4 regions of the Brenneria rubrifaciens genome follow, and region 1 is predicted to be linked to each of the others. Evidence: predicted binding sites of a transcription regulator. Region 1 holds the regulator's gene; each other region holds the start of a gene.
The links. Region 1 encodes CRP, which controls carbon source genes, mostly activating them, when cyclic AMP is high. Its sites were predicted from a motif close to ATGTGANNNNNNTCACAT; they were not measured.

Region 1 (3,558 bases):
ACAAGATCGGATAACAAGATTTCATGACATGATGTATCGCATTTTTCGCCCGCTTTTATCAGTACCCTATTTTGGAAAAAATCGTGATTATTCCCTGGCAACAACTCGATCCTGAAACGCTGAACAATCTCATCGAATCTTTCGTGCTGCGGGAGGGAACCGATTACGGTGAGGAAGAACGCACATTAGCGCAAAAAGTCGCTGACATTCGTCGGCAACTGACGTCCGGTGAAATCGTACTGGTGTGGTCTGAATTACATGAAACCATCAACATTATGCCCCGGGACCAATTTAATGCCGGTGAGCATCACTCGTATTGAACGACTAAATATGCTAAAAGCAGTGCATATCTATTCCCTTTTTTGATGGCGCCCGATTACCGACGGCGATGCTAAGTCGCGCCGCCATCACGGAGTAAAGCCTCACATGTCATATAAGCATCCAATTATAGCCGTTACCGGCTCCAGCGGCGCGGGAACCACCACCACCAGCCAGGCGTTCCATAAAATTTTTCAGCAGTTGAAAATGCGGGCTGCCCAGCTCGAAGGGGATAGCTTCCATCGTTACACCCGCCCGGAAATGGATATGGCCATTCGCAAGGCGCGCGATCTTGGCCGGCACATCAGCTACTTTGGGCCCGAAGCCAATGATTTCAGCCTGCTGGAACAGTCGTTCATTGAATATGGGCAGCATGGGCGAGGGAAAACCCGCAAATACCTTCACACCTATGATGAAGCGATTCCCTACAATCAGGTTCCCGGTACATTCACCCCCTGGGAACCCATGCCGTCACCCACGGATGTGCTGTTTTACGAAGGTCTGCATGGCGGCGTGGTTACCGAGCAACACAATGTGGCTCAACACGTCGATCTGCTGGTCGGCGTGGTGCCTATCGTCAATCTGGAGTGGATTCAAAAATTGATTCGTGATGTCAATGAACGCGGGCATTCACGCGAAGCCGTGATGGATTCAGTCGTTCGCTCGATGGAGGACTACATCACTTACATCACGCCACAATTTTCACGCACCCACTTAAATTTCCAGCGCGTCCCCACCGTGGATACGTCCAACCCGTTCGCAGCGAAATCCATTCCTTCACTGGATGAGAGCTTCGTGGTGATACATTTTCAGGGGCTGGACAATATTGATTACCCTTATCTGCTCGCCATGTTGCAAGGCTCGTTTATTTCTCATATCAACACGCTGGTTGTTCCCGGTGGAAAAATGGGTTTGGCGATGGAGCTGATTATGACGCCGCTGGTACAACGCCTGCTGGAAGGGAAAAAGATCGAATAGCATCACAGCATCACGCCCTATCAGGCGCGTCGTGTCGCTGTGATGGCGACGATGTCAGGAAGGCGCGGTTAGGCTGAATCCCGGACTTCATGACTGTGCGTAACCTGAACAACTTCCCCCAACATCAGCGCCACAGAGCAATACTTTTCAGCAGACAATACCACCGCGCGCTCTACCGCCTGATCGGTCAGCCCTTTCCCCGTCACGATGAAATGCAAATTGATATGAGTAAACAGACGAGGCGCTTGCACTCTCCGTTCCGAAGTCAATTTCACTTCACAATCGGCGACATCGTGACGTCCTTTTTGCAAAATCGACACAACATCGATCGCGCTGCAACCGCCAACCGATATCAGCAGCATTTCCATAGGGCTTGGCGCCTTGTCACCCGCATTGCCGTCCATCATAACCTGATGTCCTGAGGCGGACTCGCCAAGAAACGTTAAGCCTTCAATCCATTTCACCCGTGCATGCATAGCGTCTCCCTAAAAAATTTTTGAAAATTTATATTGTTACTATACAAAAAACGCCATACCCGGCGCTTTCTCATGCTGAAGCGAGACAATACAAGACACTTCCCTCAAGCTGTGTTAAAAACAAAAGTAGCATCTGCCTGTTCCGGGCAAACACAGATACAAGGAAGGTGATGGCGTCGCCAGATAGTAAATTCCAGTATATTCCCTGACGTCATTCTGCCCACACGAAATTTGATTTTTTAGCAGTCGCAGTTAACACGCCGTACAGGGAACTCTGAGCCCTGTGATTTGCGCAGTGAATTACAACAGAGGATAATAGCGAATGGTTCTCGGCAAACCGCAAACAGACCCCACTCTCGAATGGTTCCTTTCTCATTGCCATATCCATAAGTATCCATCGAAGAGCACGCTTATTCACCAGGGTGAAAAAGCAGAAACGCTTTACTACATCGTGAAAGGCTCTGTCGCAGTGCTAATCAAAGATGAAGAAGGCAAAGAAATGATTCTCTCTTATCTCAATCAGGGAGATTTTATCGGCGAGCTTGGCCTGTTTGAGGAAGGACAGGAGCGCAGCGCCTGGGTACGGGCAAAAACGGCTTGTGAAGTCGCTGAAATTTCTTACAAGAAATTCCGGCAACTAATACAGGTCAATCCAGATATTCTCATGCGTCTGTCCGCGCAAATGGCAAGCCGTCTACAGGTAACCTCGGAAAAAGTCGGCAACCTGGCTTTTCTTGATGTCACAGGCCGTATTGCTCAAACGCTGCTAAATCTGGCGAAACAACCTGATGCCATGACCCACCCGGATGGCATGCAAATAAAAATTACCCGCCAGGAAATCGGACAAATTGTTGGCTGTTCACGTGAAACCGTGGGCCGCATTCTTAAAATGCTAGAAGACCAGAACCTGATCTCCGCACATGGCAAAACGATCGTCGTTTACGGCACTCGTTAAGTCTTACCTTACCCTACAAAAAAAGCGTGAAGCCAACCTCACGCTTTTTTAACTGTTTCATGGCAATAGCGCATTAATCTGCGGCGTTAACCACCTGCTCGACGGCTTTAGCGAATTTAGCCATTCCCTGCTCGATATCTTCCGTTTCAATCACCAGGGAGGGCACAAAACGAATCACATTCGGACCGGCTATCAGCACCATAACGCCTTGCTCAGCGGCGGCGGCCAGGAAGTTACGCGCCCGGCCATGCCACTCCGGGGTCAGCTCGGCGCCCAGCAATAGGCCCATGCCGCGAATCTGTTCGAAAATGCCATGCCGCTGGTTAATTTTTTCCAGTTCATTGACAAACCGTTCGTGACGATCCGCCACACCAGACAACACTTCCGGCGTATTAATGGTGTCCAGCGCGGCTTCCGCCACTGCGCAAGCCAGCGGGTTACCGCCATAGGTCGTACCGTGTACGCCAACCGTCATCACCGAGGCAATTTCCTCGGTTGTCAGCATCGCACTGATCGGGAAACCGCCCCCCAACGCTTTCGCCGTGGTCAGAATATCTGGCGTAATACCGTAATGCATATAAGTAAACAGTTTTCCCGTTCTGCCCATTCCACTTTGGACCTCGTCAAACACCAGCAGCGCGTTATGCCGATCGCATAACTCACGCACGCCCTGCAGAAACGCTGGCGTCGCCGGCATAATTCCGCCCTCTCCCTGCACGGGTTCCAGAACCACCGCACAGGTGTGATCATCCATTACCGCTCTAACCGCGTCCAGATCGTTAAAAGGCACATGAACGATATCCGCAGGCTTCGGGCCAAAACCGTCAGCAT
Region 2 (3,558 bases), 380 kb from region 1:
TGGCAAAACGTGGCGTTCTGGCCGTTATGCCTAAAGCGAATGAATTTCCATATACCGTGCGCGTGGTGTCTGAAATCACGGAATCAAACGGTTCTTCCTCCATGGCGTCAGTCTGTGGTGCTTCACTGGCACTAATGGATGCGGGTGTGCCGATTAAAGCCGCTGTCGCGGGTATCGCGATGGGATTAGTAAAAGAAGGCGAAAATTTTGTGGTTCTGTCCGATATTCTGGGTGATGAAGATCACTTGGGCGATATGGATTTCAAAGTGGCCGGTAGCCGCGAAGGTATCACCGCATTGCAGATGGATATCAAAATCGAAGGCATTACCCGCGAAATCATGCAGGTTGCTTTGAATCAGGCCAAGGGTGCTCGTCTGCACATTTTGGGTGTGATGGAACAGGCTATCAGTACGCCACGCGGCGACATCTCTGAATTCGCACCGCGTATCCATACCATCAAGATCAGTACTGACAAAATCAAAGATGTCATCGGTAAGGGCGGGTCGGTTATTCGTGCGTTGACGGAAGAAACCGGTACGACCATTGAGATCGAAGATGACGGTACAGTGAAGATTGCTTCTACAGACGGTGAAAAAGCTAAACATGCTATTCGCCGTATTGAAGAGATTACCGCTGAAATCGAAGTGGGCCGTGTCTATCAGGGTAAAGTGACGCGTATTGTTGATTTCGGCGCTTTCTTTGCCATCGGTGGTGGTAAAGAAGGTTTAGTACACATTTCTCAGATTGCTGACAAGCGCGTTGAGAAAGTGACTGACTATCTGCAAATGGGTCAGGAAGTGCCGGTCAAGGTATTGGAAGTTGATCGCCAGGGCCGGGTTCGTTTGAGTATTAAAGAAGCAAATACTCAGCCTCAGGAAGCGGCGGTGCCGTCTTCTGAGGAAGAATAACTGTTATACAGTTGTCAGTTGCGGATCGTTTGCATTAACGATTTAGTGCTGCATGTATTATAAGGATAGGGATATCCTTATATTAAGCAGGCCGGGACAGGATGTTCATTCAATGTTCGTCTTCGGGAGTGGGAAATGAAGCCTTTCTTGCGCTGGTGTTATGTTGCAACAGCACTTATGCTGGCAGGATGCAGCAACACGGATTGGCGCAAAGATGCGGTATTGGCAATTCCGTTACAGCCAACTTTGCAGCAGGAAGTGATTCTGGCGCGTATGGAACAGATCCTTGCGAGCCGGGCATTGACCGATGATGAACGCGCACAGCTATTATATGAGCGCGGAGTGCTGTATGATAGCTTAGGGTTGCGGGCATTGGCGCGAAATGATTTTTCACAAGCGTTGACGATCCGCCCTGATATACCAGAGGTTTTTAACTATCTGGGGATTTACTTAACGCAGGCAGGCAATTTTGATGCTGCCTATGAGGCGTTTGATTCTGTACTAGAGCTTGATCCAACTTACAATTACGCGCGTTTAAACCGGGGCATCGCTTTGTATTATGGCGGTCGTTACTTGTTAGCGCAGGATGATCTGCTGGCGTTTTATCGAGACGATCCAAATGATCCTTTCCGTTCGTTATGGCTATACCTTGTGGAGCGAGAAATCGATCCAGAGACGGCCAGGGTAGCGTTGAAAAAACGTTATGACAGAGCACAGAAAGGGCCTTGGGGATGGAAAATTGTCGAATTCTACCTGGGCAGTATCAGTGAAAAAATACTGATGCAGCGACTACAGGAAGAAGCTACGGATAACACTTCGCTCGCTGAGCATCTCAGTGAAACTGACTTCTATTTAGGTAAGCATTACCTAAGTCTGGGGGACAAGAACACCGCCTTGGCGCTGTTCAAGCTGACGGTTGCTAACAATGTTCATAACTTTGTTGAGCACCGCTATGCATTGTTGGAATTGGCGCTTTTAGGCCAAGAGCAAGACGACCTATCAGGATCGGACCAGCAATAGCTGACGAACAACGATATCAGCCCTAACACTATGGTTATCACCTTTGCGGGTGAGGGCTTTCTTGTTCGCTTATTAATCCAATTTGAGCCGGTTCACACTTTTCAATGAAAATGACTGAAAATTTTCTCGACGAGTTATGTAGACTGGCCGCCATATACAATGAGGCACGTGTACATGACTGATTTATCAACTTCTTTTGCTAATTTGGGGCTGTCTGCTCCGATTATTAATGCCCTGACCGATCTGGGCTACGAAAAACCATCGCCGATTCAGGCTGAATGTATTCCCCATCTGCTGAGCGGTCGCGATGTGCTGGGCATGGCGCAGACCGGCAGCGGTAAGACTGCGGCTTTTGCTCTGCCATTACTTAATAATTTAAAACCTGAGTTAAAAGCGCCGCAGATGCTGGTGCTGGCCCCGACACGCGAACTGGCGGTTCAGGTGGCTGAAGCCTGTAATGATTTTGCCAAGCATATGCATGGTGTCAATGTGGTTGCTCTGTATGGCGGCCAGCGTTACGACGTGCAACTGCGCGCCTTGCGCGGCGGAGCACAGATCGTTGTCGGTACGCCGGGGCGTCTGCTGGATCACCTGAAGCGCGGTACGCTGGATCTGTCTAACCTGAGTGGTCTGGTACTGGATGAAGCCGATGAAATGTTGCGTATGGGCTTTATTGAAGATGTAGAGAATATCATGGCGCAGATCCCGGCTCAGCATCAGACCGCGCTGTTCTCTGCAACCATGCCGGAAGCGATTCGTCGTATTACCCGTCGTTTCATGAAAGATCCTCAGGAAGTTCGCATTCAGTCAAGCGTGACGACGCGCCCCGATATCAGCCAGAGCTACTGGACCGCACAAGGCGTTCGTAAAAATGAAGCGCTGGTTCGTTTTCTGGAAGCGGAAGATTTTGATGCGGCGATTATTTTCGTGCGTACCAAAAATGCAACGCTGGAAGTGGCAGAGGCGCTAGAACGCAGCGGTTATAGTAGCGCGGCCTTGAATGGCGACATGAACCAGGCACTGCGTGAACAGACGCTGGAGCGTCTGAAAGACGGCCGTCTGGATATTCTGATCGCCACCGACGTTGCCGCCCGTGGTCTGGACGTTGAGCGTATCAGCCTGGTGGTAAACTACGATATCCCGATGGATTCTGAATCCTACGTTCACCGTATCGGTCGTACTGGCCGTGCCGGTCGTGCCGGCCGTGCATTACTGTTTGTGGAAAACCGTGAGCGTCGCCTGCTGCGTAACATTGAACGCACCATGAAATTGACGATTCCCGAAGTGGAATTGCCAAATGCGGAACTGCTGGGGCAACGCCGTCTGGCCAAGTTTGCCGCTAAAGTACAGCAACAGCTGGAAAGCAGCGATCTGGATATGTATCGTGCACTACTGGCAAAACTGCAACCTCAGGAAGAGCTTGATATTGAAACGTTGGCCGCGGCGTTGTTGAAGATGGCGCAAGGTGAGCGTCCTTTGATTCTGCCGCCTGACCCGGTATTTGATCGTCGTCCGCGTCGTGAATTCCGCGATCGTGATGATGCGGGTCGTGGTGATCGTCGCCGTGAGCCACGTGACAGCCGTGACGGAGAGCGTCCAGCACGTCGTGAGCGCCGTGATGTGGGTGACA
Region 3 (3,558 bases), 2.0 Mb from region 1:
AAGCCCGCGTTCAGGGGTTGTCAGAAGTGTTCGAGCGCAGTATCAAAAACCGCATTATTGCCGAATCCATCAGTCTGCCGGAAATTCCGCAAGACGTGTTGAACCGCTATCCGGGCGTCGTTGAAGCCATTGCCACGCTGGAAAAAGAAGGCTTCCCCATTTTCGCTTACGATGCGTCACTGGGCGGGAAATACCCAGTTATTTGCGTTGTGTTGTTTAACCCCGCCAACGGCACCTGTTTCGCCTCGTTCGGTGCGCACCCGGATTTTGGCGTGGCGCTTGAGCGTACCGTAACCGAGTTGTTGCAGGGACGCGGCCTGAAAGATCTGGATGTTTTCACTCCGCCGACATTCGATGATGAAGAAGTTGCTGAACACGCGAATTTGGAAACCCACTTTATCGACTCAAGCGGTATGATCTCCTGGGACATGTTCAAAAAGCAAGCCGACTACGCGTTTGCCGACTGGAGCTTCAGCGGCACCACGGAAGAAGAATTCGCCACATTAATGGCGATATTCCAGCAGGAAGATAAAGAAGTTTATATTGCTGACTATGAACATCTGTCCGTTTACGCTTGCCGTATACTGGTTCCGGGCATGTCAGACATTTATCCCGCGGAAGACCTGCTGCTGGCGAATAACAGCATGGGCGCGCATCTGCGTGAAACGCTGCTTGCCCTGCCTGACAGCCATTGGGAAAAAGAAGACTATCTGGCGTTGATCCAACAGTTGGACGACGAAGGCCTTGATGACTTCACCCGCGTTCGCGAATTACTTGGTATCGCAACCGGTAAGGATAACGGTTGGTTCACGCTGCGTGTCGGTGAGTTGAAATCCATGTTGGCGCTGGCGGGAGGCGATCTGGAGCTGGCATTGAGCTGGACCGAGTGGACACAGGACTTTAATGATTCCGTGTTTACAGCACAACGCAGCAACTATTATCGTTGCCTGCAAACCCTCTTGCTGCTGGCGCTGGAGCCGGAGCGCGACCCCTCCGAATACTATGATGCGTTTGTCAAAATGTACGGACGTGAAACGGTCGATGCCGCCAGCGCCGCGATTTATGGTGAACAGTGCTTCCACGGACTTTTCGCGGTGGATGCTGACTTCAGCGCCCTGCCTGCGCATCAGTCTCTGCTGGCGGCTTACGAAAAGCTGCAACAGGCTAAACGCCGGCACTGGCAGAAAAACTGATACCGCTTTTGACGGCAGAAAATAACGAGGACGGTGTACATAAGCATTCCGTAGACCTCTTTTTAACCCGCCGATTTTTCTCAATAAAATTTTTGTAATAGCCCTTATTTATGTAAGGGCTATTTTATCGCAGAGAAATATTTCTCTGCGGATGGAGCATTATTAAATACGTGTTGTTACTGAATGGTGAATATTCAATTAAATTACTTCATGCAAGCGGTACTTAAATTACACAAAGCATGATATTAATTAACGCCAGATTTATGTGTCATCGACCTTAAATTCAAATCTTATTGCAAAGATTAAACTATTTTTTCTCATTAAAAATCATGATATTACACGCAAAAAACCTTCATTTTGCTTTGCTTTAACACTGGCTAGTTTCGCGCAATATGATCCACGTCAAATTCTGCCGTATATTGCTTTGTTAATATCACTATGCTAATAATTTTCAAGAGAGAGTTAGTGTGAAAGCTGACAACCCCTTTACGCTATTACTACCGGCCGCGATGGCAAAAGTTGCCGAAGATGCCGGCGTTTATAAAGCAACAAAACAACCGTGGACAACCTTTTATTTGGCAATTACCGCTGGCGTTTTCATTTCAATTGCCTTTGTTTTTTATATTACCTCTACCACCGGCACTTCGACGATACCATTTGGTATAGCCAAATTGATCGGTGGTATATGTTTCTCGTTGGGGTTAATGCTGGTTGTCGTTTGTGGCGCGGATTTATTCACCTCTACCGTATTGATTGTCATTGCCAAAGCAAGTGGACGTATTACCTGGAAGCAACTGGCCTACAATTGGGCCAATGTTTACATCGGAAACTTGGTGGGCGCCTTGTTTTTTGTCGCCCTTATTTGGTTCTCTGGCGAGCACATGGTCGCTAACGGCGCATGGGGGCTCAACGTCCTGCAAACTGCTGAACACAAGCTTGAGCACTCGTTCGTCGAAGCGCTGAGCCTGGGGATTTTGGCAAACCTAATGGTCTGTCTGGCCGTGTGGATGAGCTATTCGGGCCGTACTCTCACTGACAAAATGTTTGCGATGATTTTACCCGTCGCTATGTTCGTCGCCAGCGGTTTTGAGCACAGCATCGCGAATATGTTCATGATTCCCATGGGGATCGTCATCAAAAATTTCGCGGCGCCGGAATTCTGGAACGCCATCGGTATGGTGCCGTCTCAGTTTGAGCATTTAACCGTCAGCCACTTCATTACCGATAACCTGATCCCTGTTACGATCGGGAACATCATCGGTGGTGGTTTATTGGTAGGCTTAACATACTGGGTAATTTATTTGCGCGGTGGAGTCAAGCACTAAGGTGCTATCAGCCGCAACGTCGGGTTCTAAAAAATCCATACAAAAGGTAGGTGTAAAATGACCGATCTGAATGAAAAACTGGCTAATGCGTGGGAAGGTTTCAGCAAAGGTGAATGGCAGGATGAAGTCAACGTTCGTGACTTCATTCAGAAAAACTACACACCGTATGAAGGTGACGAATCCTTTCTGGCCGGCGCAACCAAAGCAACCACAGCGCTGTGGGACAGCGTGATGGAAGGCATCAAACAGGAAAACCGCACACATGCGCCTGTTGATTTTGACACCCACGTCGCTTCCACCATCGTTTCTCACGATGCAGGCTACATCAACAAAGGCCTGGAAAAAATCGTTGGTTTACAAACTGAAGCTCCTCTGAAACGCGCACTGATTCCATTCGGTGGCATCAAAATGGTTGAAGGCTCCTGTAAGGTTTATGGCCGTGAGCTGGACCCTCAGTTGAAAAAAGTCTTCACTGAATACCGTAAAACACACAACCAGGGCGTGTTTGATGTTTACACCCCTGACATCCTGCGTTGCCGTAAATCAGGAATTCTGACTGGTCTGCCAGATGCATATGGCCGCGGTCGCATCATCGGTGACTACCGTCGTGTAGCACTGTACGGTATCGACTATCTGATGAAAGACAAGTTCGCCCAGTTCACCTCTCTGCAATCCAAACTGGAAAACGGTGAAGATCTTGAAGCCACTATCCGTCTGCGTGAAGAAATCGCCGATCAGCATCATGCGCTAAGCCAGATCAAAGAAATGGCAGCCAAATACGGTTGTGACATTTCCGGCCCGGCCACCACTGCGCAAGAAGCGGTACAGTGGACTTACTTCGGCTACCTGGCCGCGGTTAAATCGCAGAACGGCGCCGCTATGTCCTTCGGTCGTGTCTCCACTTTCCTGGACATCTATTTCGAACGCGATCTCAAAGCCGGTAAAATCACTGAAGAAGACGCTCAGGAACTGATTGACCATCTGGTTATGAAACTGCGTATGGTTCGTTTCCTGCGCACACCTGAATATGATGAACTGTT
Region 4 (3,558 bases), 390 kb from region 1:
GGAAAGGAACACTCGATACGCTACCCTGCTCACCGCTGTCATGATGGTGGTTGAAATTGCGGGAGGCTGGTATTTCAACTCTATGGCATTGCTGGCGGACGGCTGGCATATGAGTTCGCATGCGTTGGCGCTGGGGCTTTCTGCCGTGGCTTATGCGGCGGCCAGGCGGCTGGCGTCGGACCGCCGTTTTACGTTCGGCACCTGGAAGATTGAGATTCTGGGTGGGTTTACCAGCGCGATTCTACTGGGGATTGTCGCCTTTGTGATGATGTATGAATCAGTAGACCGGCTACTGAATCCGGCAGTAATTTACTACGATCAGGCCATTGCGATCGCCGCCGTTGGTTTACTGGTTAACCTGACTTGTGCCTGGTTGTTGCGTGATCACTCCGCCCACAATCATTCCCATCACCATGCTCATCATCATGATCATCCTACGTCGGCTTCCCATCAACATAGTGGGCATCAGGATTTGAATCTGCGCTCTGCCTACCTGCATGTGATTGCTGATGCGGCGACATCCGTTCTGGCTATTGTGGCATTGATCTGCGGTAAATTCTGGGGAGCCGCTTGGTTGGACCCGGTCATGGGCATGGCTGGGGCCATTATGGTTGCAGTGTGGGCGTATGGCCTGATTCGCCAGACCGGTAAAGTTTTGCTGGATGCGGAAATGGATGCGCCGGTGGTGCAGGAAATTCGGGAAGTCATTGACGCCAGTTCGATTCCTGCCGAATTAACGGACCTGCATGTGTGGCGGGTGGGAACGGCAAAGTATGCCTGTATTCTGAGTTTGACAACCGATCGGGTGGTTCCTCCCGATTACTACAAGCGGCAATTAGCCATCCATGAAGAACTTGTTCACATCACGGTTGAAATCAATATCGTCGCTAAGGCTAACATTTCTTTTCCCTGCTGATTTTTCTTCTCTCGCGTTATCCGTTTTACATCCCGCTCCCGGTGTTTACCGGGAGAAAACGCTATGATTAACGGGTACGATAGGGTGCGAAGTCTGGGTTACATGTGATTTAAATCACATGTAACCCCACGTTGTTACACTGCTTTTGACATCAAATGTGAATAAAGGCACAAAATGGCCTGATGTGGCGTGGTTTAATACGTGAGAGGTTCCCGGTGTTGAATCGCCACAGGGTGTAGAGGAAGGCTAGCTGCGGTGAGAGGGATTTCGGTTGTCGCTCCCGGTGATTTCCCCTGAGCGCTATCTTCAAGGAACCAAGTCCGCTCGCCAAATGTACTGATATTGAGAGCGTTCGGTTGATGTTTCCCTGACGAGTTGGAGTGTTGTATGACCACGTTAATTACCGCGGCGCAGCGTGCGCTGGGGCTGATGGATTTAACCACCCTTAATGATGACGATACGGACGAGAAAGCGATCGCGCTGTGTCATCAGGCCAATAGTCCGGCGGGGAATACCGCCGCCATCTGTATCTACCCGCGTTTCATTCCCCTGGCTCGCAAGGTGCTGCGCGAGCAGGGCACGCCAGCGATCCGTATTGCCACCGTCACCAATTTTCCTCATGGCAATAATGATATCGATATCGCGGTGGCGGAAACCCGGGCGGCGATTGCTTACGGGGCGGATGAAGTCGACGTGGTGTTTCCTTACCGTGCGTTGATGGCTGGCGATGCGCAATCCGGTTTTACGCTGGTCAAAGCCTGCAAAACGGAATGTCAGGCCGCCAATGTTGTGCTGAAGGTCATCATTGAAAGCGGTGAACTGGAGCGGCCGTCGTTGATTCGGCAGGCCAGCGAGATCGCTATTGACGCGGGGGCGGATTTTATTAAAACCTCCACCGGTAAAGTGCCGGTTAATGCCACGCCGCAGAGCGCGGAAATCATGCTGAAAGTGATTCGCGATAAAGGCGTGGGCGATCGGGTTGGCTTCAAGGCGGCGGGCGGCGTGCGAAATGTTGAGGAGGCCGCTATTTATCTGCAACTGGCGGATGACATCATGGGCGCGGGCTGGGCCACGGCGCAGCATTTCCGTTTTGGCGCATCCAGTTTGTTAGCCAGCCTGCTGACGGTGTTAGGCCATCAGACGGCAGGCCGGCAGAGCGGCTATTGAGCGCGCGACAGCGGAAGATCACCGCATGACGCTCTCATTGCATCTTCCCTTATTTCAGGAGTGCAAGCCTTGTTTCTGATTCAGGAAATTATTCGTAAAAAGCGTGACGGCAACCCGTTGAGTGCCGAAGAAATCCGCTTTTTCATTAACGGCGTGTGCGATAACACGGTGTCTGAAGGGCAAATTGCGGCGCTGGCCATGACCATCTATTTCCATGATATGTCGATGGAGGAGCGTGTGGCGCTGACGCTGGCGATGCGCGATTCCGGCACGGTACTCGACTGGAGAGGGTTTAACCTGAATGGCCCGCTGGTGGACAAACATTCGACCGGCGGCGTCGGGGATGTCACCTCGCTGATGCTAGGGCCGATGGTCGCCGCCTGTGGCGGCTATGTGCCGATGATTTCAGGCCGGGGGCTGGGACATACCGGCGGCACGCTCGATAAACTGGAGGCGATCCCCGGATTGAATGTCTTCCCTGATAACAATACCTTCCGGCAAATTATTCAGCGTGTCGGCGTGGCGATTATCGGACAGACCAGCTCTTTAGCCCCGGCGGATAAACGTTTTTATGCTACGCGGGACATTACCGCCACCGTGGATTCGATACCGCTGATCACCGCTTCCATTCTGGCGAAAAAGCTGGCCGAAGGGCTGGATGCGCTGGTGATGGACGTCAAGGTCGGCTCAGGCGCGTTGATGCCGACCTATGCGCTCTCCGAACAGTTGGCTCAGGCCATCGTCGGTGTCGCCAATAACGCGGGCTGCCGCACCAGCGCGTTGTTGACCGACATGAATCAGGTGTTGGCCTCCAGCGCCGGTAATGCGCTGGAAATACGCGAAGCGTTGCGCTTCCTGACCGGCGAGCACCGCAACCCGCGTTTATATGAAGTCACTATGGCGCTGTGCGAAGAAATGCTGTTGGCCGGCGGGCTGGCCGACTCCGCCGCGGACGCCCGAGCCCGGTTGCAGGCCGTACTGGATAACGGTGAAGCGGCCGAGGTCTTCGGGCGGATGGTCGCCGCTCAGCGCGGCCCGGCGGATTTTGTCGATCACTATGCGCGTTATTTGCCGGTTGCGCTGTTAAGCAAACCTGTGTTTGCCGATCGTGAAGGTATCGTCAGCGCGATGGATACCCGCGCGTTAGGCATGGCGGTGGTGTCATTGGGTGGAGGACGTCGGCAGGCCAGTGATACCATCGATTATAGCGTCGGGCTGGGTGAGATGGCCTGTCTGGGAGAGCGCGTCGATCATCAGCGACCGCTGGCGGTGATCCACGCCAATACGGAAGCGCAATGGCAACAGGCGGCGGAAGCCGTGCGCAGCGCCATCACGCTCGGCGATGTTGCCCTCGAAACGCCCCCGATGATTTATCGTCGGATGAGTGCTGAAGATTGATATTTCCAACGCCGGCAGACTAGGTTTGCAGCGCTTAACCGCGCAGGAGATGAATAATGAAACGTGCATATATTATG

Region 2: a site for CRP is predicted at 2,009-2,026, ahead of yrbN (protein YrbN). Genes of this name have one in related genera too.
Region 3: a site for CRP is predicted at 1,584-1,601, ahead of focA (formate transporter FocA). Genes of this name have one in related genera too.
Region 4: a site for CRP is predicted at 1,019-1,036, ahead of deoC (deoxyribose-phosphate aldolase). Genes of this name have one in related genera too.

The regions. Positions count from the first base shown of each region.
Region 1 is NZ_CP034035.1:125,917-129,474, reverse strand. It holds gene EH207_RS00535 (YheU family protein) at 84-320, shown strand; gene EH207_RS00530 (phosphoribulokinase) at 427-1,296, shown strand; gene EH207_RS00525 (OsmC family protein) at 1,365-1,772, opposite strand; gene crp (cAMP-activated global transcriptional regulator CRP) at 2,095-2,727, shown strand; gene argD (bifunctional acetylornithine/succinyldiaminopimelate transaminase) at 2,801-3,558, opposite strand, start outside.
Region 2 is NZ_CP034035.1:505,308-508,865, forward strand. It holds gene pnp (polyribonucleotide nucleotidyltransferase) at 1-908, shown strand, start outside; gene nlpI (lipoprotein NlpI) at 1,044-1,928, shown strand; gene yrbN (protein YrbN) at 2,039-2,110, shown strand; gene EH207_RS02450 (DEAD/DEAH family ATP-dependent RNA helicase) at 2,103-3,558, shown strand, end outside.
Region 3 is NZ_CP034035.1:2,193,270-2,196,827, forward strand. It holds gene ycaO (30S ribosomal protein S12 methylthiotransferase accessory factor YcaO) at 1-1,193, shown strand, start outside; gene focA (formate transporter FocA) at 1,661-2,518, shown strand; gene pflB (formate C-acetyltransferase) at 2,576-3,558, shown strand, end outside.
Region 4 is NZ_CP034035.1:516,896-520,453, forward strand. It holds gene dmeF (CDF family Co(II)/Ni(II) efflux transporter DmeF) at 1-916, shown strand, start outside; gene deoC (deoxyribose-phosphate aldolase) at 1,304-2,083, shown strand; gene deoA (thymidine phosphorylase) at 2,153-3,481, shown strand; gene deoB (phosphopentomutase) at 3,538-3,558, shown strand, end outside.